DNA from 2 places in the Mesorhizobium sp. WSM4989 genome. Region 1 is predicted to be linked to the other one. Evidence: predicted binding sites of a transcription regulator. Region 1 holds the regulator's gene; the other holds the start of a gene.

Region 1 (5,063 bases):
GCATGAAGTGGTTGGCCCGAGCTTTCAGATGTCGTTCGCGGCAACCGCCGCCCTTGTCGGCGCCTATGCCGGCTGGTCCGACTACCGCGCCGGCACGGTGAGAGCGCCGCCGGACAAGCGTTCGTTCCTGCGGTTCATGTCGCACAAACTGGCAGTCGGAGCAGGTGGCGCCGCAATGACGTCGATCATTGCCGGAAGTGCCACGGCGCTGTTTGCCATCTGGCATTTCCAGCGCGTCTCGCCGCTCAGCCTGCTGGCCAATCTCGCGATCATGCCGATCGTCACGATCGTGATGTTTCTCGCCGTCGCCAGCGCGGTCATGATGCCGTTCGGCTTCGACGGGCCCTTCCTCTATTTGATGGGCAAGGGCCTGGCGGCGATGATCGCGATCTCGGCGTGGATTTCGGAGTGGTCGCCGGTCGATGCCGTGGGCCTGATCTCGATCCATTCGGTGCTGCTGGCGACGATCGCGCTCGTCATCGCCACGATGGCGACTACCTGGCTCAGGCTGGCCGCAATTCCTTTCGCTGCCGCGGCCGTGATGATCATCCCGCAGGTGCGCACGCCGGACCTGCTGATCTCGGAGGACGCGCATCTGGTGGCGATTCCGATCGGCGGCGGCGAACTCGCCATCAATCGCGCCCGCTCCAACGAGTTCACCACCGATAACTGGAAACGTGCGCTCAAGGCCGAAACGATCGTGCCGCCGGAGACATTCGCCAAGGGCACGCTGGACTTGGCCGATCCGGTCGACCTGCCGCCTGGATCGCCCTTTTACTGCACGGGCGATCTCTGCATTGGCCGGCATCCATCAGGCGCGATCGTCGCGCTCGCCGAGAACCGCGAAGCTGCCCGGCCTGCCTGCGACTTCGCAGACCTCATCGTCATCAACGACGCCACGGCCTACAATCCCTGCCACGATCCACGTATCCTCGTCGTCACCAAGCGGCAGCTCGCGCGCGACGGCAGTGCCGCCGTCTTCTTCGATCCGCAATCGGCGACGGCGCGAGCAACCATTCAATACGCCGTCGAAAAACCGTACCGCCCTTGGCACGAACAGCGGCGCTACTCGCGTGAGGCGAGGGGGTTGGCGCCTTACAAGAAGCCCGAGAAGCCGGAGGCCAAGCCACAGCCCCCTCAGTAGCGGCGGATGAGCCCGACGAGCTTGCCCTGAACCTTGACGCGATCGGGACCGAAGATGCGCGTCTCATAGGCCGGATTGGCAGCCTCGAGCGCGATGGAGGCGCCCTTGCGGCGGAAGCGCTTCAGCGTCGCCTCCTCGTCATCGACCAGCGCCACGACGATCTCCCCGGGGCTCGCAGTGCTGGCGTTGCGGATGATGACCGTGTCGCCGTCGAAGATGCCGGCCTCGATCATCGAATCGCCTTTGACCTCGAGCGCGTAGTGCTCGCCGCCCGCGATCATGTCCGGCGGCACTGTGATCGAATGCGTCTGGTGCTGGATGGCGTCGATCGGCACGCCGGCGGCAATGCGACCCATCACCGGGATGGAGACGGCTGAAACGGCGTCGTCGTCATTGCTGGGCGTCGGCGTGCGGGCGGGCGCCGCGGGTTTGATCTGGCGGCCGAGATTGCCTTGGCCGCCCTGGATGACGCTCGGCGAGAACTTCTTCGCCGCATTGAGGCCGGGCGCGATCGAGTCAGGTAGGCGCAGCACTTCAAGGGCACGCGCCCGGTTCGGAAGCCGGCGAATGAAACCGCGCTCCTCCAGCGCCGTGATCAGGCGGTGGATGCCCGATTTCGAGGCAAGGTCGAGCGCTTCCTTCATCTCATCGAAAGACGGCGGAATGCCGCTTTCCTTGAGCCGTTCATGGATGAACATCAGCAGTTCATGTTGTTTGCGCGTCAGCATGGCGGCCCCCATGGGTTCTGAAACCAGAATCAGAAAAACAAACCCAGAACAAACACTATCTGTTCCAGTTGTGTTCCGCAACCGTTTAAAGTTTAGTGAATGTGTTGACGTTTTGTTCAGCGTAACATCAGAACGGTGCATTCCTCGCCGGCTTCAGCCGCCGGTGCGAAGGGTTGGCGCACGATCAGGCCATTGGCATCGGCGAGCATCCTCAACATCGAGGAATCCTGGGTGCCGAACGGTGTTGCGATCAACCCCCCCGCATCTTCGCGGACCACGGCGCGCACATAGTCCTGCCTGAGATCGTTGGCGTGCATTGCGACGCCTAACCGGGCCGTGCGGATTTCCTGACGGCAGGACCGGCCGCCCAGCCGCGCCAGAAGCGGCTTCAGGAACAGCTGCGAGCAGACCAGGCTTGCGACCGGATTGCCGGGCAGGCCGATGCAGCGAATGTCGCCGAGCCGGCCAAACATCAGCGGCTTGCCGGGACGCATGGCGATCTTCCAGAAGTCGAGCTGCATGCCTTCGCCGGTCAGCACGTCATGGATCAAGTCGTGGTCGCCGACGGAGGCGCCGCCAAGCGTGACGATGACGTCGGCGCCGGCCTTGACCGCCTTCTTGACCAGGGCCGCGATCGCGTCCTTGCGGTCGGCGGCAATGCCGAGGTCGAGCGCGCGCGCGCCGACCGACTGGGCCGTAGCTGTGACGCCACAGGCATTCGACGAGATGATCTGGTCGGGGCCGAGCGCGCTGCCCGGCGGCAGCAATTCATCGCCGGTGGCGATGATGGCGAGCAGCGGCTGCCGCACCACGTTGAGACTCGGATGGTTGGCCGATGCCGCCAGCGAAAGCGCCGCCGGATCGAGCTGGCGGCCTTTTTCGAGGAGCAGGTCGCCCGCGCAGAAGTCGAGGCCGCGGCGACGGACGTTTCGTCCCTCCACGGTCGGCTCGGTCACTTCGATGCCGCCGCCGCCGAGATCGCGGACATTCTCCTGGATAACGATGGTATCGGCGCCTTCGGGGAGCGGCGCGCCGGTGAAGATGCGCACGGCCTCGCCCTTGCCGACAGAGCCGGTGAAGCCACGCCCGGCGGGCGCCATGCCGATCACGGAGAGCCGCGCCGGCGCCGAGGCTACGTCGGCGGCCCGCACGGCATAGCCGTCCATCGCCGACGCATTGAAGGGCGGCTGGGTGCGCAGAGCCACCACGGGGTCGGCCAGCACCCGGCCGGACGCGTCGGCCAGCGGCACGCTTTCGCCTGGCAGCGCGGTCGCGCCGTCCAACAGGCGTTGGAGCGCCTCGGCGACCGGAAGCAAAGCCATGCTAAGGACCTACCTTGTAGTCGCCCGACTTGCCGCCGGTTTTCTCGACCAGCCTGATGCCGGAAATCGCCATGGCGCGGTCCGCTGCCTTGGCCATGTCGTAGATGGTGAGGCAGGCAACCGACGCCGCGGTCAGCGCCTCCATTTCGACCCCGGTCTTGCCGGTAACCCTGGCAAGCGCGGTGACCCTCAGGCCGGGAAGCGCGCGATCGGGCTCGATCTCGACGGCAACCTTGGTGAGAAGGAGGGGATGGCAAAGCGGGATGAGCTCATGCGTCTTCTTGGCCGCCATGATGCCGGCGAGGCGCGCCGTGCCAAGCACGTCGCCTTTCTTGGCGTCGCCGGCCAGGATCATCTCCAGCGTTTCCGGCTGCATGGTGACATACCCTTCGGCGATGGCCGTGCGCGTCGTCTCGGCCTTGCCGCCGACATCGACCATGTTGGCTTCGCCCTTGGCGCCGAGATGCGTAAGCGCGGGCATCCTCAAACGGCCTCGGCCGGCGCCTTGCCCGTCAGCAGAAGGGCGGTCGCGGCGGCCACGTCGGCCTGCCGCATCAGGCTTTCGCCAACGAGGAAGGTGCCGATCTTGCTCTTTTCCAGCCGGCGGCAGTCCTGATGGGTGAAGATGCCGCTCTCGCTGACCAGCAGCCGGTCGTCCGGGACCATGGCGGCAAGCCTCTCGGAAACGTGGAGGCTGGTTTCGAAGGTTCTCAAATCGCGGTTGTTGATGCCGATCAGCCGCGACGAGAGGCGAAGCGCGCGTTCCATCTCCTGTTCGTCATGCACCTCGACCAGCGCGTCCATGCCGAGATCGAAGGCCGTGACTTCCAATTCACTGGCCAAGGCGTCGTCGACGCTCGCCATGATGATGAGGATCGCGTCCGCGCCCCAGGCGCGGGCTTCATGAACCTGATACGGGTCGAAGAGGAAATCCTTGCGCAGGGCGGGCAGGCCAACGGCGGCGCGCGCTGCGGTCAGAAAGCCGGGCGCGCCCTGGAAGGACGGTGCGTCGGTCAGCACCGAAAGACAGGCAGCACCGCCTTGCTGATAGGCCCTGGCGAGCGCCGGCGGGTCGAAGTCGGCGCGGATCAAGCCCCTGGAAGGGCTGGCCTTCTTGATCTCCGCAATCAGCGCGAAGCCGCCGGCCTTCCGCTTGGCCTCAAGCGCCGCAAGGAAGCTGCGCGGGGGTTCCGCATCCTTGGCCTTCGCCTTGACCTCGGCAAGCGGCGCGCTGAGCTTTGCGGCGGCGATCTCATCGCGCTTGTAGGCTTCTATCTTGCGCAGGATATCGGACAAAATTCTAACCGTTCGAAATCTCGATGAGCTTGTCGAGCACCGCGAGCGCCCGGCCGCTGTCGATGGCCTGCGCTGCTGCCTCGATGCCATCGCCGAGCGTCGTCGCCTTGCCGGCCACCACCAGCCCGGCGCCGGCATTCATCAGCACGGTGTCGCGATAAGCGCCGGCAGCGCCGCCCAGCATATCGCGCAATGCCTTGGCATTGTAGGCCGCTTCGCCGCCGCGCAGATCCTCTTTGTTATGCCGCTTCAGTCCGACCGCTTCCGGAGTGAGGGTAAAGGTGCGGATCTCGCCGCCGGCGAGCTCTGCGACCTGCGTCTCGCCCGTGGTGGTGATCTCGTCATAACCGTCGCCGTGCACGATCCAGGCATGATCGGTACCCAGCGCCTTCAGCGTCTCAGCCACCGGCATGATCCATTCGGGCAGGAAGACGCCAACCATCTGCCGGCCGACGCCGGCTGGATTCGACAGCGGCCCGAGCAGATTGAAGATGGTGCGCGTGCCGAGCTCGCCCCGGACAGGACCGACATGCTTCATCGCCGGATGATGCGCTGGCGCGAACATGAAGCCGA
Region 2 (5,063 bases), on a different contig from region 1:
GGATGAGAGATGTTGGAAGAAACTCCTGCGTCGGCGATCCGTCCGGCCCCCTTGATCACAAGGGGAGAAGGGAAGAACCTGATCAGCGCAAAGACCAGCGCGGCGCCTGAGAACTGCAGGAACTGCACCTCCGATACCGGGTGATTGGCAAGCAGCGTCTTGCCGACGAAAGCGTTAGTCGCCCAGAGCGCCACGGCGCCGAGGGCAAAGGCCAGCGCCACCGGGGGAGCAGCGCTGGAACGGTCGCTGCGCCTTTCGGCGGTGAGCGGGCCAAGGCTCAGCGATGCTGAAGGCGGCTGGCGACCGGCCGGATCGTCAGCCACTACCACGATTCCCTGGCTCCGCCGGAGACCGGATCGACAGCCGGCTTCGGCACGGGATGTTCTTCGGCGTGACGGCGATAGGCCGGCAGCTGGTTCGTCCAGACGTCCTCGGCCAGTTCGTTCACCCAGCCGCGGTCCTGGTCGTTGTCGGCGGCGAGGTAGAACATGCGGTTGTCGTCGACATAGGGCTTCGCCACCGAACGCTGGTTGAGCACCAGGGTGACCCGCGAGCCGAGCTGGATCGGCGCGGTGCGATGGAGCACGCCGAGGAACTGGCCGAGCGTGGCGTAATTCATCTTGTGGTCGATGCGCATGACCCTGTTGCGCGGCAGGTCGCTGCCGGATTCGAGGATGGCACGCCCCGTCTCGGAATCGTCGCAATAGATTTCAAGATGGCCGCCGATCAGAGGATCGCTGATCGAGAGCGGAATGAGTTCCGTCACCGGAACGCCATCGCAGTGCCAGTCGACGGCGCCGTCCTTGGGGTTCATGAAGGTGACGGTCGAGCCGACGATAGACAGCGGATAGGGTTCGAGCTTGGTGCCCATCATGTCGGACAGCCGTTCCAGCCGCAGCTTGTCGTTGAGCAGTTCCTTGATCTCGGGAATGTAGCGGTCCGCGCCGGTGATGAAGGTGAGGTCGAGATGCTTGTGCACGGCGTGGCTGGCCTTGAGCTTGAGCGCCGCCTCCTCGATCGCGGCGAGCAGTTGCGGGTCGTAGCCGTGAAGATACTGGGCGACGCCGAAGCTCGACACTTTCCACGCCGTATCATGACCGATGATGGCTTCACGGCTCATCGCATAGCGCAGTTCGGGGATTGTATGGGCGTTCATTCTACTTCTCCAAGGTGGGGGCAACACTTGGTAAACAGTCGATTGAGCACCCGCCCCTGTAAATTTAGGAATGCTGGTGCTACTTTAAGCATAGCTAAAGGTCGAACCCCGTGCGTCTGCTCAGCCAGGTCAACTTAAACTCGCTGAAAATCGTGGAGAGCGCCGCCAGGCACCGCAACTTCACGCGCGCGGGCGAAGAGCAGTTCATTACCGCCTCAGCCGTCAGCCAGCGGGTGAAGAGCCTGGAGGACCAGCTGCGCTTCAAGATCTTCCAGCGCGGCGGCAACGCGGTGTCGCTGACGCCGGAAGGCGAGACCTACGTGGCGCGCGTGCGCGAGGCGCTGGAGCGGATCGTGGCTGCCAGCATGGAGGCGACCGGCCAATCCCAGGCGCATGTGCTGAAGATCTGCGTCTTGCCGACCTTCGCGGCGCGCTGGCTGTTTCCGCGGCTTGCCACCTTCCAGCGGCAGTATCCGGATATCGAGATGCGGGTCTCGACTTCCTATGCCACGCATGAATTCGCGACCTCCGAATACGATCTCGAGATCCGCTATGGCGACGGCAATTTCCCCGGCCTCAACTCCGTGCTGCTGTTCAAGGAGGACCTGACGCCGGTGTGCAGCCGCAAGCTGTTCCGCGAGGTGCTGGGCGACAAGCCGCTGTCCAAGGTGACGCCGGAGGACCTCAGGCACTTCACCCTGCTCCACTCCGACACCTGCACCCAGAACTGGCAGTCGTGGCTGGCTTTTGCCGGCGCGAGTTTCGTGCTTGGCGAGACCAAGAGCATCTATTTCGATTCCTGCATGATGTCCTACGAGGCGGCCAATGCCGGCATGGGCTTTGCCGTTGCCAACCGCGCCTATATGGCAAGCGACATCCGAGCCGAGCGGCTGGTCGCCCCCTTCGCGGTCCACCATCCCAACACCGCCGGCTGGTATTTCGTCAGCCCCATCAAGGCGCTCGGCGCCCGCAAGGTGGAGCTGTTCAAGCAGTGGATCATGGCCGAAGCGGCGCTGACGCAGCGCCAGTTGGACCTGGAGATCGCCAACGTGCCGCTGGCGCGCGCCGCGATGGCGTGACGCGGCGGCGCAAGCGACGCAAACACACCCCTGAGATTCTCCGATCTTTGAAGGCCGACAAAGCGTTTGGACGGATACCTGTAGCCGGCTAGCGCGATCGCCCCATGACGCGGCGGAGAGACTCAGCTATCTTTGATCCTGCGGCGGGCCTGATTTTCCCGCTTGGCCGGCGCTTTCCAGCTTCCTCCCAAGCAGCGCCGGCCTTCTTCTGCGGCGCCGCCGCTTCGTCTCCCGACAACATCGTCCGCTCTCATTGCTTCGGCGGCGTGCCGGGCTGGTCGCCGCCGGTGGTCGATTGCGGCACCGGGTTCTTGTCGACCTGCGGGTTTTTGTCGACGGTGTCGCTTGGCGCCTTGGTGGGCTGTACGCTGTTGTCGCAGGCGGCGAGCCCGAGCCCTGCCGCGAGAGCCAGCAGCACAGGAAGTTTCTTCATGACGACCTCCTCTCGTTCGCCCCTTTCTTCGAAGCAAACGAGGCGGCGGCGGTTTGGTTGCGCCGTCCGGCGGGAACCAACGCGCCTGTCTCCGGTTGAACCTCGTTAACTCACGAGGAGATGTCATGATCCGTCTGCTGCTCGTCGGCCTGTTCGGCTACACGGCCTATCGCGTCACGATGAGGATCATCGAGGAGGCGTCCGGCGATCTCGCGCCGCCGGACGATCGGCGGTCGCTGCGGCGCCAGTCGGCGGCGATGGGCGTCGAGCCGAAAAGGTAGATCGGCCGTTCTCGCGCTTGTTGGGAAGATGGCCGGCCTATCCAGCACATGCCGGCGCGTACAGCGTCCCCTCTGCCCTGCCGGGCATCGCCCCCCACTTGGCCGCCTTTGGGCGAGATTAGCTGTATTGCGAACAAAGCGGAAACGATGCTTGATGGGCGATGAACATCGCCGCCCGTGATTCGTCCTTCGAAACTCCTGCCTATCTTGCCCGGCTGAACGACGAGCAGCGGCTGGCGGTGGTGCATGGCGACGGCAAGGTGGCCGCGCCGCTGCTGGTGATCGCCGGGGCCGGCTCCGGCAAGACCAGCACGCTGGCGCATCGCGTGGCGCACCTCATCGTCAAGGGCGCCGATCCGCGCCGCATCCTTTTGATGACCTTTTCGCGCCGCGCCGCGGCTGAAATGGCGAAGCGCGTCGAGCGCATCGCCGGCGAGGTGCTGGGCCGCGATGCCGCGATCATCGCCGATGCGCTATCCTGGGCCGGTACTTTCCACGGTATCGGCGCCAGACTCTTGCGCGACTATGCCGAGCAGATCGGCCTCGATCCGGCTTTCACCATCCACGATCGCGAGGATTCGGCCGACCTGATGAACCTTGCCCGGCACGAGCTCGGTTTTTCCAAGACCGAAAGCCGTTTTCCGACCAAAGCCACCTGCCTGCAGATCTATTCGCGGGCGGTGAACGCCCAGGCGCCGCTCGGCGAGGTGCTGGGCTCGGCCTTTCCCTGGTGCTCAGGATGGGCGGAACAGCTGAAGGAGCTGTTCGCGGCATATGTCGAGGCCAAGCAGGCGCAGAACGTGCTCGATTACGACGACCTTTTGCTCTACTGGGCGCAGATGGCGGCCGAGCCGGAGATCGCCGCTCACCTTGGCTCCCGCTTCGACCACGTGCTGGTCGACGAATACCAGGACACCAACCGGCTGCAGGCCTCTATTCTGTTGGCGCTGAAGCCGGACGGCGCGGGCTTGACCGTGGTGGGCGATGACGCACAGTCGATATATTCCTTCCGGGCCGCGGAAGTGCGCAACATTCTCGATTTCCCAAAACAGTTCGCGCAAGGCACCGAGATCGTCATGCTGGAGCGCAATTACCGCTCGACCGAGCCGATCCTAGCCGCCGCCAACAAAGTAATCGGCGAGGCAAGCGAGCGTTTCACCAAGAATCTCTGGACCGAACGCCGGTCGTCGCACAGGCCGCAACTGGTAAGCGTGCGCGACGAGGCTGAGCAGGCCAATTATGTCTGCCAGGCGATCCTTGCCGAGCGCGAGGCCGGCACGGCGCTCAAGGCGCAAGCCGTGCTGTTCCGCGCCTCGCATCACAGCGGGCCGCTGGAGGTGGAGCTCACGCGGCGCAACATCCCCTTCGTCAAATTCGGCGGGCTGAAATTCCTCGATGCCGCGCATGTGAAAGACATGCTGGCGATGCTGCGCTTTGCCGAGAACCCGCGCGACAGGATCGCCGGCTTCCGGGTGCTGCAGTTGATGCCCGGCATCGGGCCTTCGGCCGCCTCACAGATCGTCGAGGCGATGGCGACGTCGCTCGACGAGACGCTCGGCCTTGCACGCTTCCGGCCGCCGCAGCGCGCGGCCGAAGACTGGCCGGTCTTCCTCGACATCTACAGCGGGCTGCGCGCCGGCGCCAAATGGCCGGCCGACCTCGAGCGGGTCAGGCTCTGGTACGAGCCGCATCTGGAGCGCATCCACGAGGACGCGATCACGCGCCGGGCCGACCTGTTGCAGCTCGAGCAGATCGCGTCGGGCTATCCCTCGCGCGAGCGTTTCCTGACCGAGCTGACGCTCGACCCGCCCGACGCCACCAGCGACCAGGCCGGCCCGCCGCATCGCGACGAGGATTACCTGATCCTGTCCACGATCCATTCGGCCAAGGGCCAGGAGTGGAAGAACGTCTTCGTGCTCAACACGGTCGACGGCTGCATCCCGGCCGATCTCGGCGTCGGTACCAAGGAGGATATCGAGGAGGAGCGGCGGCTGCTCTATGTGGCGATGACGCGCGCCAAGGACAGCCTGCACCTGGTGGTGCCGCAGCGCTTTTATCCGCACAATCAGCCGGCCCGCGGCGACCGTCACGTCTATGCCTCGCGCACCCGCTTT

What was found. The regulator LexA, encoded in region 1, represses DNA repair genes until DNA is damaged. The targets are predictions, from matches to a motif close to TGTTCNNNNTGTGTTCNG.
Region 2: a site for LexA is predicted at 3,079-3,096, ahead of P9217_RS02915 (ATP-dependent helicase). Genes of this name have one in related genera too.

The regions. Positions count from the first base shown of each region.
Region 1 covers NZ_JARTVN010000002.1:1,945,019-1,950,081, forward strand. Annotated here, with positions in the region: gene P9217_RS22160 (ComEC/Rec2 family competence protein) at 1-1,144, shown strand, start outside; gene lexA (transcriptional repressor LexA) at 1,138-1,872, opposite strand; gene glp (gephyrin-like molybdotransferase Glp) at 1,989-3,194, opposite strand; gene moaC (cyclic pyranopterin monophosphate synthase MoaC) at 3,196-3,675, opposite strand; gene trpC (indole-3-glycerol phosphate synthase TrpC) at 3,678-4,493, opposite strand; gene trpD (anthranilate phosphoribosyltransferase) at 4,495-5,063, opposite strand, start outside.
Region 2 covers NZ_JARTVN010000001.1:559,939-565,001, forward strand. Annotated here, with positions in the region: gene P9217_RS02890 (DMT family transporter) at 1-323, opposite strand, end outside; gene P9217_RS02895 (hypothetical protein) at 323-1,156, opposite strand; gene P9217_RS02900 (LysR substrate-binding domain-containing protein) at 1,267-2,235, shown strand; gene P9217_RS02905 (hypothetical protein) at 2,486-2,668, opposite strand; gene P9217_RS02910 (hypothetical protein) at 2,794-2,949, shown strand; gene P9217_RS02915 (ATP-dependent helicase) at 3,111-5,063, shown strand, end outside.